2 regions of the Brevibacillus ginsengisoli genome follow, and region 1 is predicted to be linked to the other one. Evidence: a T-box and tRNA genes for the amino acid it is inferred to sense, from the RefSeq annotation. Region 1 holds a T-box; the other holds one or more tRNA genes.
What was found. A T-box is a leader RNA that pairs with one kind of tRNA and senses whether it is charged. The one in region 1 lies ahead of serS (serine--tRNA ligase), so its partner is inferred to be a tRNA-Ser.

Region 1 (9,150 bases):
CGTGAGAGCCATCCGCATGATGTTCAGATTACCAAGGAATCTCCAAACTACTCCATCTCCTAAAAAGTTGGAGGCCTCGATCTTATGCACAAACTGGTACCTGCAACGGGTGCCAGTTTTTCTAATTAAATGAAGAACAATCTATGAAAAAAGGGGCTTTTTTACTAGTGGAAGCCCTCCTATTACCTGCGAAAATCCCTATTGTTTATGGTACACTAGTGTTTGTGTGTATGCACAAAAACGGTTACAACCGTCTAACGATCGCTCGCGGTCACATCATGAAAAACGTGGGGGACGTTTTTCATAAAAACCTATGAAAAAATTTATGGGAGAGTGATACACAATGATGCAAAGATGGACAAAGCGGCTCACCATCTTGTTATTTGTTGTCGCCATTTTTGGTTCATCCTTGCTAGGGGCGTCTGTTCAAGTACAAGCAGCAGAGGTACAAGCTAATCTTGGTTTAGCGGTCAAATCAGCGATTCTGATTGAAGCATCTACTGGGAAGATCCTTTATTCCAGTAACCCTGACTTACCTCTACCACCAGCAAGTATGACGAAAATGATGACAGAGTATTTAGTACTTGAAGCGATTAAGCAAGGCAAAATTAAGTGGGACGAGAAGGTTCCGGTAAGTGATTATGCTTTCTTCATCGCCAAAATGGGGGATTCTTCTGGCGTTTATTTGAATAAGGGAGAATCGTTTAGTGTTCAAGAATTATATAAAGCAATGGCCATTGCATCTGCGAATGATGCGACCGCTTTGTTAGCGGAAAAGGTTGGCGGAAGTGAAGCCAACTTTGTTCAAATGATGAACGACAAGGCGAAGCAATTAGGAATGAAGAATTCTTACTTCGTAACGTGCACAGGTTTACCGGCAAATGAATTAGGTCCATACTCACCTCAAACAGAGAATAAAGACAACCTTATGACTGCGCGTGATTCGGCTATTCTCGCACGTTCGTTGATTCGTGATTTCCCGGAAGCTCTTGAATATTCTAAGATTCCACGTTTTGTATTCCGTCAAGGACAACCAGGGGAACAGAAAAAGGCAAACTATAACTGGATGCTTCCAGGTTTGAATAATGAGTATCCTGGCGTAGATGGATTGAAAACTGGGCATACAGATCAAGCGGGATATTGTTTTACAGGAACCGCTATGCGTGATGGAATGCGACTCATTAGCGTCGTGATGGGTTCTGACAGTGAAACTAAGCGATTTGGAGAAACGAAAAAACTGTTTGACTATGGTTTCAGCACCTACAAGCTAACCAAAAAAGCCCCCCAAGGTTCTCCGGTCAAGGGCTATGAAACTGCCCCAGTGAAAAAAGGTGTAGAATTAACGGTTCCAGTTGAATTGGGCAGTGACGCTATGTTGCTTTCCAAAGTGGGTGAAGAGAACAAATTAAAACCAACAGTTGTACTGAACGATTTGACAGCTCCTATCAAAAAAGGACAAGTTGTCGGAAAGTTGATTTATAAAGCGGATGGGGCAACAGAAAATGATTATCTTCAACCAGATGACCTCCAAAAAGGCGGCATTGACTTGGTTGCTTCCCAAGATGTAGAAGAAGGAAGCTGGATTCGCTTGTTCTTTAGAAGCATCATTCAATTTTTCAGCAATATTTTTAAAGGTGTTGTTGGATAAATTTTAATGGTTGCTCGGGGCTTCCAAAACCTAGTAATTTGGTTGTCATTCATCTATTCCATGGTTTAATATAGAGGTGTTTAATAGCTTTTTCACAGTGAAAATAAAGTGAACATACGTAGGGGGCTATGATCAATGGTTGAAATTGGAACATCTCGCGTAAAACGAGGAATGGCAGAAATGCAAAAAGGCGGCGTCATCATGGACGTTGTCAATGCAGAACAGGCAAAGATCGCAGAAGCAGCAGGTGCTGTAGCCGTAATGGCACTTGAGCGAGTACCGTCTGATATTCGTGCTGCCGGTGGCGTAGCTCGTATGGCAGACCTTAGTATTGTCGAAGAAGTATTGAATGCCGTTTCCATTCCAGTCATGGCCAAAGCTCGTATTGGTCACTTCGTAGAAGCTCGCGTACTTGAATCTATGGGTGTTGACTACCTAGATGAGAGTGAAGTTTTAACCCCGGCTGATGAAGTGTACCATATCAATAAAAAAGAATTTACAGTTCCATTCGTATGTGGTGCCCGCGATCTTGGTGAAGCACTCCGCCGTATCGGTGAAGGCGCATCCATGATCCGTACCAAAGGTGAACCAGGAACAGGCAACATCGTGGAAGCTGTTCGTCATATGCGTACCGTGCAAGCTCAAATCCGTCGTGTACAAAGCATGTCCTACGATGAATTGATGGCTGAAGCGAAAAACCTGGGTGCTCCTTACGATTTACTTGAGTATGTTCACAAAAATGGAAAATTGCCAGTCGTTAACTTTGCAGCTGGCGGCGTAGCGACTCCTTCTGATGCGGCGTTGATGATGCAATTGGGTTCTGACGGTGTATTCGTAGGATCCGGTATCTTCAAATCCGAAAACCCTGAGAAATTTGCTCGCGCGATCGTTGAAGCAACGACTCACTACACCGATTACGAATTGATCGCTCGTGTATCCAAAGGTCTTGGAACTGCCATGACAGGTATCGAGATCTCCAAAATCAAAGAAGCTGATCGTATGCAAGAGCGTGGTTGGTAAGATGAGTACAATCAACATTGGGGTGCTCGGCTTGCAAGGTGCAGTTGCTGAACATGTTCGCATGTTGGAAACTGCCGGAGTAGAAGTTCGAGTCGTGAAAAAGCTAGAAGACCTCGAAGGCTTGGACGGTTTGGTGATCCCAGGTGGAGAGAGCACAACCATCAGCAAGCTGATGAACAAGTACGGTTTCATGGAGGACATTCGTGAATTTGCTCACGTTGGAAAGCCGATCATGGGAACGTGCGCTGGGGCAATCCTACTCGCAAACCGTATTAATGGACAAGATGATAGTCACCTCAAATTGATGGATATCAAGGTAGAACGCAATGCGTTTGGCCGACAAAAGGAAAGCTTTGAAGTTGCCCTGCCTATAGCTGGGGTAGCGGAGGATTTTCCCGCTGTGTTTATCCGCGCGCCATATATCATGGAAGTCGGATTGAATGGGCAAATTTTATCCCAATACGAGGATAAAATTGTTGCGGCGCGAGATGGTCAATTCATCGCGTGCGCGTTTCATCCGGAACTGACAGAAGATAATCGATTCCATCAGTATTTCGTTTCGATGGTAAAAGAATATAAATCCCAAAAAGCACCTGTATAAGGTGCTTTTTTCTTTACATGTGTATAGAATCTGTAGTAAATTTAAAGAATAAAGGTATGATCTAGGAAAACGTTGACGAGAACAAGTACTCTGTTATCTAGCTGGTCAAGAGAGTCGGTGGATGGTGCAAACCGAACCAATGGACAGAAGAATCCATCTCGGAGTGGTGAGGGAATCAACCTCATACGGACGCACACCGTTATCGTGCAGTTGAGCGGGCTTTTTTGATCGTATTTGATTCAAGAAGCCAACGAGGGTGGCAACGCGGATGATAAGCATTCGTCCCTTTTACGGGATGAGTGTTTTTATTTTTGTCTAAATATGTATTGGAGGGATGTTCGCTATGTTAGACATCAAAGTATTGCGTCAGGATTTAGAAGGAGTACGCCAAAAACTTGCTTATCGCAATGAGGATATATCTTCACTTGATCAATTTGCGGAAGTGGATGAAAAGCGCCGCCAAGTGATCCAGGAGGGTGAAGCGCTCAAAAATAAACGAAATACCGTTTCTGAACAAGTAGCGGTACTGAAACGCAACAAAGAAAACGCTGATCATCTGATTGCTGAGATGAAAGACGTAAATGATCGAATCAAGGTTCTCGATGAAGAGCTTCGTCAACTAGATGAGCAACTGGAGCAAATTCTCTTGGGTCTGCCCAACTTGCCGCATGAGTCGACACCAATCGGAACAAGTGAAGACGACAACGTAGTAGCGAGAACCTGGGGAGAACCGAAAACCTTCGAATTTGAACCAAAACCGCACTGGGACTTGGCTCAGGATCTAGGTATCCTTGATTTTGAGGCAGCAGCGAAGGTAACAGGAAGCCGCTTTGTTTTCTATAAGGGTCTGGGAGCAAGACTGGAACGCGCGTTGTTCAACTTCATGCTGGATCTGCATGTGGACCAACACGGCTATGAAGAGGTTCTTCCTCCTTACATGGTGAACCGTGTGAGCATGACAGGCACAGGTCAGTTGCCAAAATTTGAAGAAGACGCGTTCAAAGTAGAAGGTCCTGATTATTTCTTGATCCCTACCGCAGAAGTACCAGTAACCAACATGCACCGCGATGAGATTCTGGATGGAGAGGCACTTCCCATTCGCTATGCGGCGTTTAGCGCATGCTTCCGCTCTGAGGCGGGTTCCGCTGGTCGCGATACTCGTGGACTGATTCGTCAGCACCAATTTAACAAGGTCGAATTGGTGAAATTCGTGAAACCGGAAGACTCTTATCAAGAGCTGGAAAGCCTGGTTGGCAACGCGGAAAAAGTTCTTCAATTACTTGGCTTGCCATACCGTGTCATGAGCATGTGTACTGGAGATCTAGGCTTCACTGCAGCGAAAAAATACGATATTGAAGTGTGGATTCCAAGCTACAACACGTATCGTGAAATCTCTTCTTGCTCTAACTTCGAAGACTTCCAAGCGCGTCGTGCCAGCATTCGTTTCCGTCGCGACACGAAGAGCAAGCCGGAATTCGTGCATACATTGAACGGTTCTGGACTGGCCATTGGACGTACAGTAGCTGCGCTGATCGAGAATTATCAGCAAGCTGACGGTACGATTGTGATTCCTGAAGCCCTTCGACCATATATGGGTGGACTCGAAAAAATTACAGGTAAAAATAAATAAGCTTGCATAAAAGCTCATCAAAAAATGGCTCCCAAAATACTTTGGGAGCCATTTTACTAGTCGTGGTCTTCTGCACCTTGTTCATGCTCTTGAACCGCATTGGGGTTGCCTAATTGGCTTTGGTAAACGATTTTGCCGCCTAGATGTCCCGTTTGAACGAGAAAACCGGTACCTACCAGAGAAAGAACAACAACGAGTGGGAGCAAGGTACGAGAAAACTTGTTAAGCCATGGGAGAATCTTAATCGCTAAAATAATTCCAAAAACAATCAATGTCCAAAGGGCAAATGTCTCGTGAGGAGAAACGAAGCTTTCGAGATCACCGCCAAAATGCTTTCCGACAAATTCTTCTCCTCCATCACCTGTAAGGTAAGCTGCAATACCTCCAAGGAAACCGCCAAGGAACAGATAGGTGGCGATTCGGTCAAATGGATCCCGCTTCCAAATAGCTAACAATTGAGCAAGAACACCAGCAGTCAATAATGCGATAGGGAAATGAACAAGTACAGGATGTAGAGGCATTTCGGTAAACATCAAAAATCGCTCCTTTTCAGATCATGCTATTTTCTGGGATTATTCTAACAAGTCATTCTGAAAATAGTCTGAAAAAAGGATGAAAAATTTGAGGGAATATGAGAAAAAATCTGAAAACTATGGAAAATAACTATAAATAGTCTAAAATAGTAATGTTCTTCCAAAAGATGCAATGGGTAGGTACTCCTTTTTTCGTAACATGAATCTCTTGATACATAAGATATCGGATTTATTAAAACGATTTATGTGTCTAATAATTCGATCTGTTTAATGAACTTATTTGGATAGAGGGGAATTATGAAGAACATTCTCTTAGTTGAAGATGAGAACCGTATGCGAGAAATTGTAACTGACTACTTTAAACAAGAAAATTGGAATATTTATGAATGTGATAATGGTAGACAGGCTTTAGATCTATTTAGTTCCTATCAAATGGATCTTGTCATTTTAGACATAATGATTCCAAAAATTGATGGATGGACTGTATGTAAACGAATTCGCCAAAAATCAGATGTTCCTATTATCTTTCTTACGGCTCGTTCAGATGACGATGATAAACTAATGGGATTTGAGTTTGGAGCAGATGATTATGTTACGAAGCCGTTTAGTCCTAAAGTATTGGTCGCCAGGTCGAAAATACTAATGAAACGCGCCGAAGGTTTGATTGGCAAAGAGGAAAGAAATCTTTCTTACGGGAAGCTAACTATAAATGAGAAATCTCATCGAATCGAGGTTGATGGTAAAGAAGTTGATTTAGCTCCTAAAGAATTTGAACTGCTTCTTTATTTAGTGAAGAATCACGGAATTGTCTTATCACGAGAAAATATCCTGAATCGTGTGTGGGGATATATTTATCTGGGGGATGTGCGAACGGTTGATACACATATCAAAAAGATTCGCAGAAAACTTGGCTCAGTTGGGCATTATATTCGAACTGTGATGAGAATAGGATATAAATTTGAGGAGGAGAAATGATTAGATTTGGTATCGTCTATAAATTATTTCTCTTAATTTCTGTTTTTTTTCTCTTATCTTATTCTCTTGCGACTTATGGCCAAATGCTTTTTTTTGAAAAGTTCTACCAGAAACAAAAGGCAGAAAAGCTTCATCAAAATGTTGAGGCATTCCTTTCAGAGTATACACGGAGTAATTGGGATGAGCATACAATCACAGAAAAAATTTCACAGTTTTCATCAGAAACCAATGCTCAAGTTGCTATCATAGATGACAAATCAATTATTATGCACTTGAATATGCTGGGAATACTTCTACAGACAACGAATAAGGAAACTGTAAAGGTTTCATTTGATGATCTAACTCAACTAGAGTCACTAACCAAATCTAAACTAAGCTATGGGATGGAAGTAACCATTGACGGCTATTATTATGATAAAACAAGTAAGATTTTTGTACCTTTGGAGATTAGAACAAACCATAGGAACAATTCGATTATCTGGAAGTCAACGGAATCAGCTTTACCTGAAGCAACTGAACATATAAGCGGGAATGTAACTGACATTCTATTTCCGGGCAATGGGAATTTGCAAACTCAGTTTATGCAGGAAGGAATGATGTATGACGCGATCCATGAATGGTTCAGCAATTCTAAGAATTATTTGGTTGAGCTTAACAGGAATATATATGTTCAGTTCGAATGGATTGACCAGCTAAGTGGTATCAAAAACTTGATTGAAGTTTGTCGGGTTCCCAATATAAAAGGAAAAGATGAGCTAGCATTTGCCATGACATCCCTTCAACCGGTTGGTGAAGCAGTAGATACCATGAAAGTATATTTTGGTTACGTATTTATCGTCGTATTCATTGTTATGGTGATCATTGCATTTTTCATATCTAAAATGATCTCCAAGCCGTTAATTAACCTAAAAGAAGTTGCCCTTCGAATGGCCAAACTAGACTTCTCTGCAAAAGCCAATATTCGTTCAAACGACGAACTGGGAAGTTTAGCGGACAGTTTAAACAGGATGGCGTTTAATCTCAATCAAAGTATGCTTGAAATACAAAACTCAAATGAACAACTCGTAAAGGACATTGAGCGCAGATGTTCTCTGGAAAATATGCGAAAGGATTTTATCGCAAGTGCTTCTCATGAACTGAAAACGCCTCTAGGAATCATTCGGGCTTTTTCGGAGGGAGTACAGGATGGTATAGCCCAAGATAGGTTGGACCATTATATCCATGTGATTTTAGATGAGGTAGAAAAAATGGATGAGCTAGTGGAAGACATGCTCGAATTGTCTAAGCTGGAATCAAAAACCGTTTCGCTAAAAAAAGATAATTTTTGTATACAAACTTTGATTAGCGAGGTCATCGATAAATTTAGTTGTCATTTGGAGGAAAAGCAGCTTTATATCCATACATTCATAGATAAAGAAACAAACGTATTTGCAGATAAAAAAAGAATTGAACAGGTACTAGTCAATCTATTAAGCAATGCGGTCCGTTATTCTTTTCAAAAGAGTATAATTACAATCCAAGTCGCTATTCAAAGGGATTGTTCCCTTATTTCAGTTGAAAACAAAGGAAAGCCGATACCAGATCATCTTTTGGATTGCATCTGGGAACGATTTTATCGAGTGGAAGAGTCGAGGGGAAGAAAGTCTGGCGGAACCGGGCTAGGATTAGCAATTGTGAAAAATATTTTAGAATTGCACAAAAGCCAATTTGGAGTCCAGAATAAAGAGCAAGGAGTAAGTTTTTATTTTACGCTGCCTTTTGAACAATAGCATCCCTTTTCACATTTAAGAATAATGACGATCAGCTTTCCTTGTCCTCCTTTGATGATGATTGCGGTTGGCAGACCGGCTCTCATCTTATCATTGGGTTCAAAGGATGACTACTTATAGCTAAAAGCTTTCCGAAACCCCCAGTCGAACTGGGGGTTTTCATATACAAAAAGAAAAAACCTTGATACATCAAGGTTTTTTCGCTTATGGTGACCCCGAGAGGAATTGAACCTCCGACGCACAGTTTAGGAAACTGTCGCTCTATCCGCTGAGCTACGGGGACAGGTAGATATCATGATTAGAGTATTCCTTACTCTGTACCTACACTCCATTATATTGATGAGTCATGTTTTTGGCAAATCTAACACTTTTGTAATTTCAGGGCTACTTATTTTTCCTAATATATGTTTCCGGAAAGTTCATCCCGAGGACACAGTAAAGACACGCGAATCCCTTATATTGGTTATCAGATTGATAAATAAATGATAAGGGGATAAAGGAAAATGGAACCAATTCAGCGCAATTCCTACTCTACAAGACAGGACCTTCTAGCCAACAGCAGACAAATATCCAACTTGTATCTATTGCCGTCAAAGATGGAGCAAGCGGTAAAAAGTGAAGAGAAAAGGACCAAGCAGGACACTATAGAAATTAGTGATGATGCCTCTCGTTTATTTACGGCAACTCAATCAACTGATTCAGTTTCTGCAAGCGGCAAAAAACCGACCGCTGATGAGCAACGAACCAAGATACTGGATCAGGCAAAAAAATGGATAGGAAAAATTCCTTATGAACAACCGGGAGCTGGAACAGTCAATCTGAACAAAGTGAAGCCGAAGTCTATGGATTGTTCAGGTTTTACTTCATCAGTGTATCTTACTGAGTTAAATACAAATATTGGACGTACGACCAAAGATCAAGTTAAAGTAGGAACAGAAGTGAAAGTGGGCGGAAATTATAAGGTTGGGGATCTT
Region 2 (9,150 bases), on a different contig from region 1:
AAACGCGTGCCTGGGATGGGGGGTGCCATGGAGCTGGCCCAAAAAGCCAAAAAAGTAATGGTCCTCACCACTCATCTGGAGAAGAATGGTCGCTCCAAAATTGTTCGAGAGTGTCAACTTCCGCTTACCGCTCAAAAGAGTGCCCATATGATCATTACCGATATGGCTGTGCTGGAAGTACGGGAAGATGGCCTGTACTTGCTTGAAGTCATGTCACCTTACACGGTAGCAGACGTGATCGCCGCGACCGAAGCAGAGCTGAAAATCGATGGAGAAGTGGGAATTTTCGTATAAATTTAATCAGAGGAAGTGAGCTTTAGGATGAGCCGTTTGTTCGAAAGTTATCAACAGCAAGTTCGAGAGCAGATCGATGCGCTTCGCAGTGAAGCAACCTCGCTTTTGCAAACCTGGGTACAGGAAGCCAGTTTGATGGGGAATGAACAAGGCATTCAGGAGAAAATCGCCGCTACTCTGCATGAAATGGGGCTCGACGTAGATATCTGGGAGATGGACGGCGAGGAGATGAGCAAGCATCCCTATTTTGTCTCGCCTAGACAATCTTTTCCCAATAGCCCTAACGTCGTAGGTGTGTGGAAGGGAACAGGCGGCGGCCGTTCGATGATTCTGAACGGACATGTGGATGTGGTGCCAGAAGGCGATTTGAAGCAGTGGGAGCATGAGCCCTATAGCGGAACGATCGTCGATGGCAAGCTTTACGGACGTGGCGCCACGGATATGAAGGGCGGCAACCTGGCTTCGCTGCTGGCCATTCGTGTGCTTCAGGAGATGGGTGTTCGTCTTCAAGGCGATGTCATTTTCCAAAGTGTCGTAGAAGAAGAAAGCGGTGGAGCGGGAACCTTGTCCACCATCCTGCGTGGCTACCGAGCGGATGCGGCGTTGATCCCAGAGCCTACCAACCTCAGAATCTTCCCCAGGCAGCAAGGCTCGATGTGGTTTCGCCTGCTAGTCAAGGGCAGATCCGCACATGGCGGCACAAGGTATGAGGGTGTGAGCGCGATTGAAAAAAGTTTGCTGGTTGTGCAAGCGGTTGCCAAGCTGGAACGTATCCGCAATGAGCGCCTGACAGATCCGCTTTACGCCAAGCTGCCGATTCCCATTCCGATTAATATCGGCGTAATCGAGGGAGGCAAATGGCCTTCATCCGTAGCCGATTTGGTGAAGCTTGAGGGCAGGATGGGCGTTGCTCCGGGTGAAGAGATGGAGCATGCGAAACTGGAGCTTGAGCAGGCGATGCGAGAGCTTGCGGAACAGGACAGCTGGTTTAGTGAGCATCCAGTGGTGATTGAATGGTATGGGGCGCGTTGGGTTCCTGGCGCTGTCGATTTGGAACATCCGCTCATGCTTGTCTTGACCGAGACCTATCAAGCGGTCATGCACGAAAATCCTGTGATCGAAGCCTCGCCTTGGGGAACTGACGGGGGACTTTTGACCAAACTGGCGGATACGCCTGCTATCGTGATTGGCCCAGGGGTTACACAGGTTGCTCATTATCCGAATGAATATATTGAACTCGCCTCCATTTTTGCTTGCGCCGAAATATTTGCCTTGACCTTATTAGAATGGTGCGGGGTAAGCGAAGCTCCGACGACATAAATATATGGTAAAATAACTGAAGGAGGAGATGAACGTGAAAAAGTCTATGTTTATCAATGGGGAATGGGTGCAAGCAGAACAGTATTCCCCTCTGTTGGCTCCCTACAGTGGAGACACCCTGGCACAGATTCCGATGGCAAGCCATGACCAAATTGAAGCGGCGATTGAATCTGCGGAGCGCGCGGCAGCGACTATGCGAAAGCTGCCTGCTCATCAACGGGGGGCATTTTTGGAGAAAATCGTCCAATTGCTTGAGCAACGCGCGGAGGAAGCGGCTCGTATCATTGCGTTGGAAGCGGGCAAACCGATAAAAACGGCAAGAGGCGAAGTAGCGAGAACCATTCAGACGTACAAGTTTGCGGCGGAAGAAGCCAAACGGATACATACAGATACGCTTCCATTGGATGCTGCGCCAGGTGGAGAAGGTCGGGTGGCCTATACCGTTCGTGAACCGCTTGGTGTAATTGGAGCGATTACGCCGTTTAATTTTCCTATGAATTTGGTAGCTCATAAGGTGGGGCCAGCACTCGCGGCGGGAAATTCGGTTGTCTTGAAGCCGGCTTCTCAGACTCCGTTGTCATCTTTGTTTCTGGCGGAGATTGTACAGGAAGCGGGACTGCCAGCAGGGGCATTGAACGTGATAACAGGAAGCGGCGGCACAGTCGGAGATAAACTGGTAGAAGACCCACGAGTGAAGAAAATTACCTTCACAGGTTCTCCGTCAGTAGGAATCGGAATTCGCAATCGCGCCGGATTGAAACGCGTTACGCTTGAGCTGGGTTCCAATTCCGCAGTGATCGTGGATCGTGACGTGAATCTGGATGAGGTCGTTTCCCGATGTGTATTCGGGGCTTTCGCCTATTCTGGTCAGGTGTGTATCTCCGTTCAGCGGATTTACGTAGACGAGACGATATACCCGGCGTTTGTGGAAGCGTTCGTTGAGCATACCCGTAAGCTTAAAGGGGGAGACCCGTTGGATGAATCTACGGATTATTCCGCCATGATTAATCCTAAGGAAACTGGGAGAGCGCTGTCCTGGATTGAGGAAGCCAAGCTACGGGGAGCTACGGTTCTGTGTGGAGGTCAGACAGAGGGAAGAATCTTGCCGCCAACTGTGCTGACAGATGTACCGCTTGATGCCAAGGTATCGTGTCAGGAAGTATTCGGACCAGTCGTTATTATTCATCCGGTTCCTTCGGCTGAAGCAGCGATTCCGTTGGTGAATGACTCCCGTTACGGTCTGCAAGCGGGCATCTACACGAATAATTTGAAGCTTGCGTTCCAAGCCGCTGAAGAGCTGCATGTCGGCGGAGTCATGATTAATGATATTCCTACCTTCCGTGTCGATCATATGCCGTATGGCGGGGTCAAAGAGAGCGGAACCGGCCGGGAAGGCGTCCGATACGCGATTGAAGAAATGACGGAACTGAAACTAGTCGTTTTTAAAAAATAAGGTAGAGATATCAGTCTGGTAATCCAATACGCAACCTTGGGCTGTCGAGAAATCGACGGCCTTTTTCCATCTGTATGTCTTATAGAGATAGATGCCGTGTCCACCTACTGAAACGGATCATATGATAGGAGGAAGAGGTCGCAGGTTCAGTGGAAAGAAGGTGACAAATTGCCATCGCATCGGAAGAAAAAATCTCCAACTATCCCTGATTCTATCCCGATTTCTGTCATCATTCCAACCGAAAATGAAGAAAAAACGATAAGCAAAGTAATCGCTGAGGCACAAAAAATAAGCAATAACACGGAGATCATTGTGGTGTGTAACGGAGTCACTGACAATACAAGTGAAAAGGCAAAAAAAATGGGGGTCAACGTGCTTGAATATCAAACGGCTCTTGGACATGATGTGGGCCGAGCGATAGGAGCCTTAATCTCAAGAGGGGAAATCTTGTTGTTTATCGATGCGGATTTTGTGGTGCCTTGCTCTACCCTCCGTGAGTATTGTCTAGAGGTAATCCGTGGTTCTGATGTTGTGCTGAATTCCTATTCGGGTATGGGCAGACATTCGATACCTGAAGCCAAGCGAGCCCTGAATCTGATGCTGGGAAGACCTGACCTGAAGGGTAGCTCGTTTACGAGCGTCCCGCATGCCTTAAGCCGGAGAGCTGTTGAAATCATTGGCTATGAAAATCTGGCGGTTCCACCCAAGGCGCATGTGATGGCGGTATTGAAGCGGTTAAAGATTTCAAGAGGTAAACTGGTTCAAACGAATCGCCTGAATCGAATACGAAAAGGACGTAATATATCGATTAAGAACCTTGTCTTGGGAGATCATGTGGAAGCGATCTGTGAACTGATCGAAAAGAAAGGTGGGCGAGGAGGATTCGCTGGTTTTCGAAGTCAGCGATTTGCCTTGAACGATGTGATCAGTACACCTCACATAAACCAGCAACATCAAGAGGGGGAAACCTCTAACCATGAAGAAGAGACGCGCTCGGAATAAAGTACGACTGACCTCCAGACGGTTAAAAGGAGGGAAAAGCACGAGACGAAGAAAATGGGGGAGAGAAAAGCGCGGTGTCTTGAAACAATGGAGATTCCGCAGAAGCAGAATCGCGATCCCTAGAGCAAGCGTTGACTACACATTGATCATGCAGAAAAACAAGGAAGAACTCTCGGTCATCATTGCTTCATGCCATAGAGAAGAAAGCGCGGTTGAGCAAACCATAGAACAGTTATTGAGGAACGTCCAAAAGATTCAACCAAAGGAGATCATTGTTGTAGAAAACAGTTCAACAAATACAATCTTGACTCAATGCCTTAAATATGGAGCGCTCTGCTTCTCTTATGGTCATCTGTTAGGTCCTGACGTGGGAAGAGCAATTGGTGCACTGAAAGCGACAGGAAGTATTTTGCTTTTTATTGATGCGGATATGCTGCTGAGTCCGGAAGAAATGCTTCCATTTGTTGCGGAATGCTACGGAAGCAAGGATATTGTTCTTAATAATATGAATCCTTATCGGAAGCGGTATGTTCCCATTGATTCGGTGCGCATCGCCAAATCATTTCTAAACCGGATTTTACGGATACCTGAACTAAAGGATTCTTCTTTAACAGAGGTTCCCCATGCCATGAAGAAATCAGCGGTTGATCTAATCGGAGCAGACAATTTATGCGTTCCTCCCAAGGCAATGGCCATTGCGGTATTGCGAGGATTGAAGATCGGGCATGTAGCTGGGGTCAACGTCATAAAAAAAAACAGGATTATCCCTTCTAACTCTTCCGATGTCGAACAAATGATTCTCGGAGATCACGTGGAAGCCCTTTATTACATTCAGCAATCAGTTGGAAACCGAGGATTTTTCACAGACGCAACACGTCGGCTGGATTTGTTATAACGGATCATCTTGGTGCAAGACCCGAAAGTGATGAGGAGGTAAAGTATGATTGCGTTAGTTGATTTGAAACGACAATTTCTCTCATTGCGAGCAGAGATCATGAGTGAAGTGGAAGCGGTTCTCTCAAGCGGTCAATATATCATGGGTTCGAAAGTCGATCAGCTGGAAAAGAAGCTCTCAAGCTATCTGGGAGTACCTCACGTGATCACAGTGGCCAATGGCACAGATGCGTTAGTTCTTACCTTAAAGGCTTATGGAATCGGTAAAGGCGATGAAGTGATTACCACCCCATTTACCTTTTTTGCAAGTGCGGAGGCTGTTTCACTGGTTGGGGCTGTTCCTGTATTTGTAGATATAGACAGACACACATACAATATAGATCCCACACTGATTGAAGCCCAAATCACTCCCGCAACGAAGGCGATTATTCCCGTACACATCTTTGGGCAACCAGCTGCGATGGACGAAATCATGGGGATCGCCCAAAAACACAATTTGATCGTCGTTGAAGACGCCTGCCAAGCGTTCGGAGCCAAATATAAGGGAAAGCCGGTAGGTAGTCTTGGGCACGCATCCTGCTTCTCGTTCTTTCCGACGAAGAATTTGGGGACGATTGGTGATGGGGGGATGATTGCCACTTATGACAGCCAACTTGCCGAAACGATCAAAAAATTACGCCAACATGGCAGCTCCAAGAAGTATTACCACGAAATGATCGGGTATAACAGCCGTCTTGATGAAATTCACGCCGCCATTTTGGGTGTCTTGCTGGAGCGTGTTGATCAATGGAATGACCAAAGACGAGAGTTGGCCGATCGTTATCGTGAGTTCTTGGCAGAAGAAACGTCCTTACTAATTCAAGCGGAATCGCCAGATGCTCCCCACATCTACCACCTGTTCTGCCTGGAATCCGGCGAGCGTGACAACTACATGGATAAGCTCATCCAAGCTGATATCCAAACAGCAGTCTATTATCCCATCCCTCTGCATTTACAAGAGGTATATCACTCACTTGGCTATCAAAAGGGAGACTTCCCGGTGGCGGAACAAGTATCAGAACGGATTTTTGCCATTCCCATGAGTCCTTTTCTTTCAAAAGAAGAGCAAGATCAGGTGATCGCTGCTTTGCGCCAAGAAGGTGGTGCATGACAGTATCACTTTTTTTTTGAAAATTGGGTGCGTAAAAAATCTTTGTTAAAAAGTCTTGCACTTTCATTTCTGGTATGCTATATTCATACATGTGCCAAGCAAAAGCTGGTTGTTACACACGGAGGGATACCGAAGTGGTCATAACGGGGCGGTCTTGAAAACCGTTAGGCGGCAACGTCACGGGGGTTCGAATCCCTCTCCCTCCGCCATACTACATAAACTGTAGCTGATAGAGAAATCTATCAGCTTTTTTATTGTATTTGGAATGGTTAATCACTTTATCTCTAAAGAGATTAACCATTCCTTCCATTTGCGTAAGCCCGCTAAAGAAAAGACATCGTCTTTTCTTCTTTGCGTATTTTGACGAACAAACTTGGGAGATTTACCTTCAAATACTGACAAGATCCTCATTCTAACTCCTGTATACTGACGAGACAAGAAGATCTTCTGGAGGGGAATCAGAATGAGGTATACATGCAAAGATTGCTGCAATATTTTCCAAAATAGTGAAGAATGCCCAGTATGCGGCAAATCCGATGTGCAGCCGATCATCATAACCGTTCATGTGCAATCGGATCTCAAGACTTTGCGGTAAGGTAATGATTTCAAATGGAATATCGATAAAAAGGCTTGTACTTTGCACAAATTTGTTGTAGAATAAATTTGTTCGCTAATTACGAGCGTGCTTTGGAGGGATACCGAAGTGGTCATAACGGGGCGGTCTTGAAAACCGTTAGGCGGCAACGTCACGGGGGTTCGAATCCCTCTCCCTCCGCCATACATAATGAAATGCAACCACCACCTGTTCAGTCAGCTGGTGGTTTTTTTATGAAAATGCCTTGATCGTTTTGTTTGCTTCATAAACTACTTCGACTGCTTTGTAGGAAAGATAAGGAGGTTGGCAGGATTTTGCCTATCCTCCACGAATCCAAAGAATATTACCAGTCATCAACCCATACGTTTTTAGGGCTACCTTAGAAGAATTGCTTGCAAGGTCATGAGTGGAGAGGGATGAACGAGAAAAATGAACAGAACGCGGATTTTGCTAACCAAATGTACTCCGCCGCGTATCAAACAGAATATTCTTCGCCGCCCCCGTTTGGCCAAAAAAATGCGTTATATCTTAATGACCCCATTCTCTTTGATACATGCAGGACCGGGATACGGCAAAAGTACAATGCTTGCCACATTTCTGGCTGACGAGAAAGTGCAAGCTAGCTGGTACAACATAGAGCAAAAGGATGGCGATCTGGTTCGCTTCATTTCACACATCGTGGCTAGTATTCGCCAGAAGCATCCTGAATTTGGGCAAGAATTGCTGGTGACTTTGGAAGGATTGAATTCATACCTCAATCCGGATGAGATTGAACTTCTGGTCTTTCAATTCAGCAATGAGCTGATGGCGCTACAACAAGAAGTATTGATCGTGCTCGATGATTATCATTTGGTCCAAAAATCGTTCTTCGTCGATCAATGGACTCAGCTCGTTGTTCGTAATCTTCCTCCACTTGTTCGGATGGTGGTGATCTCGAGACAAATGCCGCTTTGGCCGTGGCTACGGCTGATGAAGACGCGAGGAGAGTACTGGGAGATTAATCAGGCGGACTTAACCTTTTCAGAGGAAGAAACCGAAGCTCTGCTTCTGGATGAATTCAGATTATCGCTCACAATCGAACAGACCACGCGAATTCATACGGAAACAGAAGGCTGGGTGCTTGCCATCCGATTAGTCGGAGAGAAGCCAGATGATGAACCTAGGGCCATCCGAGAGGAACTGATGCATTATTTGGATGCGGAGGTTTATCAACAACAGGAGTATCATATTCAACGCTATTTGGAATACACCAGTGCGCTTGATCGGTTTTCGGATGATCTGTGCATGCATATCGCAGGCCCCAATGCCGGGGGGATCCTGGAGACAATCGTCTCTCGCAATTTATTTATCTATTCTTTAGAGAGCCATCAGTATCGGTATCATCGGCTTTTCCGTCAGTTTTTGCAGAGAAAACTGGATGCCGATCCGTCAATCAAAGATTCTATCCTGCATTCTGTAGCGGCCTATTACCGAAAAATAGGCGAGATCGATCAAGCCCTCGCCATCCTGTATCAGATCAACGATTATGACCAGATGGGAGAAGTCTTAGTCCATTATGCGGAACAAATGATTAAGACTGAAAATTTGGAAGAGTTGGTAGAGAAAGTGAGAACGCTTCCAGATGAAGTGAAAAACAAGTATTACAAGCTGTGGTTCTATCAAGCGGAGGCCGCGCGTTTTCGTTGTTTGTACCCGCAGGCCTTGCAAATTTATGATCAGTTCGTTCAATTATCGCAAACGAACGGTGATATCTACTCGCAATGCCTTGGTCTCGAAGGCAAAGCGCGTGTGCACCTCGATAGTGTCCAAGGAATAAAGGCTGAAGAATTGTTGAAGGAAGCGATCCAACTGCTGGATGAGAATTGTTCCGAGCTTGCTCCGCGTCTCTATCGTTTATTGGCCGAAATCTACACGAATCGCGGCAACTCAGTTGAAGCGGAGAAGTGGTATCTTCGCAGCAAGGAGCTGGTATCCCAGACAGAGGTCGATATTGAATCCCGTCTTTATTTTCGCACAGGCCGGTTACAGTCTGCCATCCACCTGTTGGAAAAGAAATGGAATGAGGAAAAAGGGAAAGAAATCTCGCATCTTACCAAGTCGTATAAAGAAACCTCCCTTTTGCTGGCCTTCGTCTACGGGATGAACGGAGAAGCGCAAAAAGGGCTTGATTACGCCGACAAGGCGATTCAACTAGGTCGAGCGGCTTTCTCTCCGTTCGTTGAGGCTTGTGGCTATATCCGCAAGGCGCATGTCACCATGTTCTGCCCTGACTTCACAACCGAAGAGATTCGCCATCTCTATCTCAAGGGACTGCGAATGATGGAGGAGCTACAATCGACACGAGGGAAAGCGGAAGCGCTTCTTGGGCTGACGCTTCTGCATGGTCGGGAAAAAGCCCTCGATTTGGCGCTCGCCTACGCCAATCGTGGAGTGCAGGAAACG

Region 2: it has a tRNA-Ser gene. The T-box ahead of serS (serine--tRNA ligase) is inferred to sense a tRNA for this amino acid. The anticodon was not compared.

Annotation. Positions count from the first base shown of each region.
Region 1 covers NZ_JBNJQR010000012.1:123,584-132,733, reverse strand. The annotation lists gene guaB (IMP dehydrogenase) at 1-63, shown strand, start outside; gene ACQCN2_RS21740 (D-alanyl-D-alanine carboxypeptidase family protein) at 344-1,648, shown strand; gene pdxS (pyridoxal 5'-phosphate synthase lyase subunit PdxS) at 1,784-2,668, shown strand; gene pdxT (pyridoxal 5'-phosphate synthase glutaminase subunit PdxT) at 2,670-3,269, shown strand; T-box leader at 3,333-3,559, shown strand; gene serS (serine--tRNA ligase) at 3,613-4,899, shown strand; gene ACQCN2_RS21720 (DUF2231 domain-containing protein) at 4,956-5,432, opposite strand; gene ACQCN2_RS21715 (response regulator transcription factor) at 5,727-6,407, shown strand; gene ACQCN2_RS21710 (sensor histidine kinase) at 6,404-8,176, shown strand; tRNA gene ACQCN2_RS21705 (tRNA-Arg) at 8,384-8,459, opposite strand; gene ACQCN2_RS21700 (C40 family peptidase) at 8,680-9,150, shown strand, end outside.
Region 2 covers NZ_JBNJQR010000008.1:236,709-245,858, reverse strand. The annotation lists gene ACQCN2_RS17480 (3-oxoacid CoA-transferase subunit B) at 1-294, shown strand, start outside; gene ACQCN2_RS17475 (peptidase) at 322-1,614, shown strand; gene ACQCN2_RS17470 (aldehyde dehydrogenase family protein) at 1,643-3,067, shown strand; gene ACQCN2_RS17465 (glycosyltransferase family 2 protein) at 3,236-4,069, shown strand; gene ACQCN2_RS17460 (glycosyltransferase family 2 protein) at 4,044-4,964, shown strand; gene ACQCN2_RS17455 (DegT/DnrJ/EryC1/StrS family aminotransferase) at 5,010-6,113, shown strand; tRNA gene ACQCN2_RS17450 (tRNA-Ser) at 6,234-6,322, shown strand; gene ACQCN2_RS17445 (hypothetical protein) at 6,577-6,708, shown strand; tRNA gene ACQCN2_RS17440 (tRNA-Ser) at 6,803-6,891, shown strand; gene ACQCN2_RS17435 (AfsR/SARP family transcriptional regulator) at 7,138-9,150, shown strand, end outside.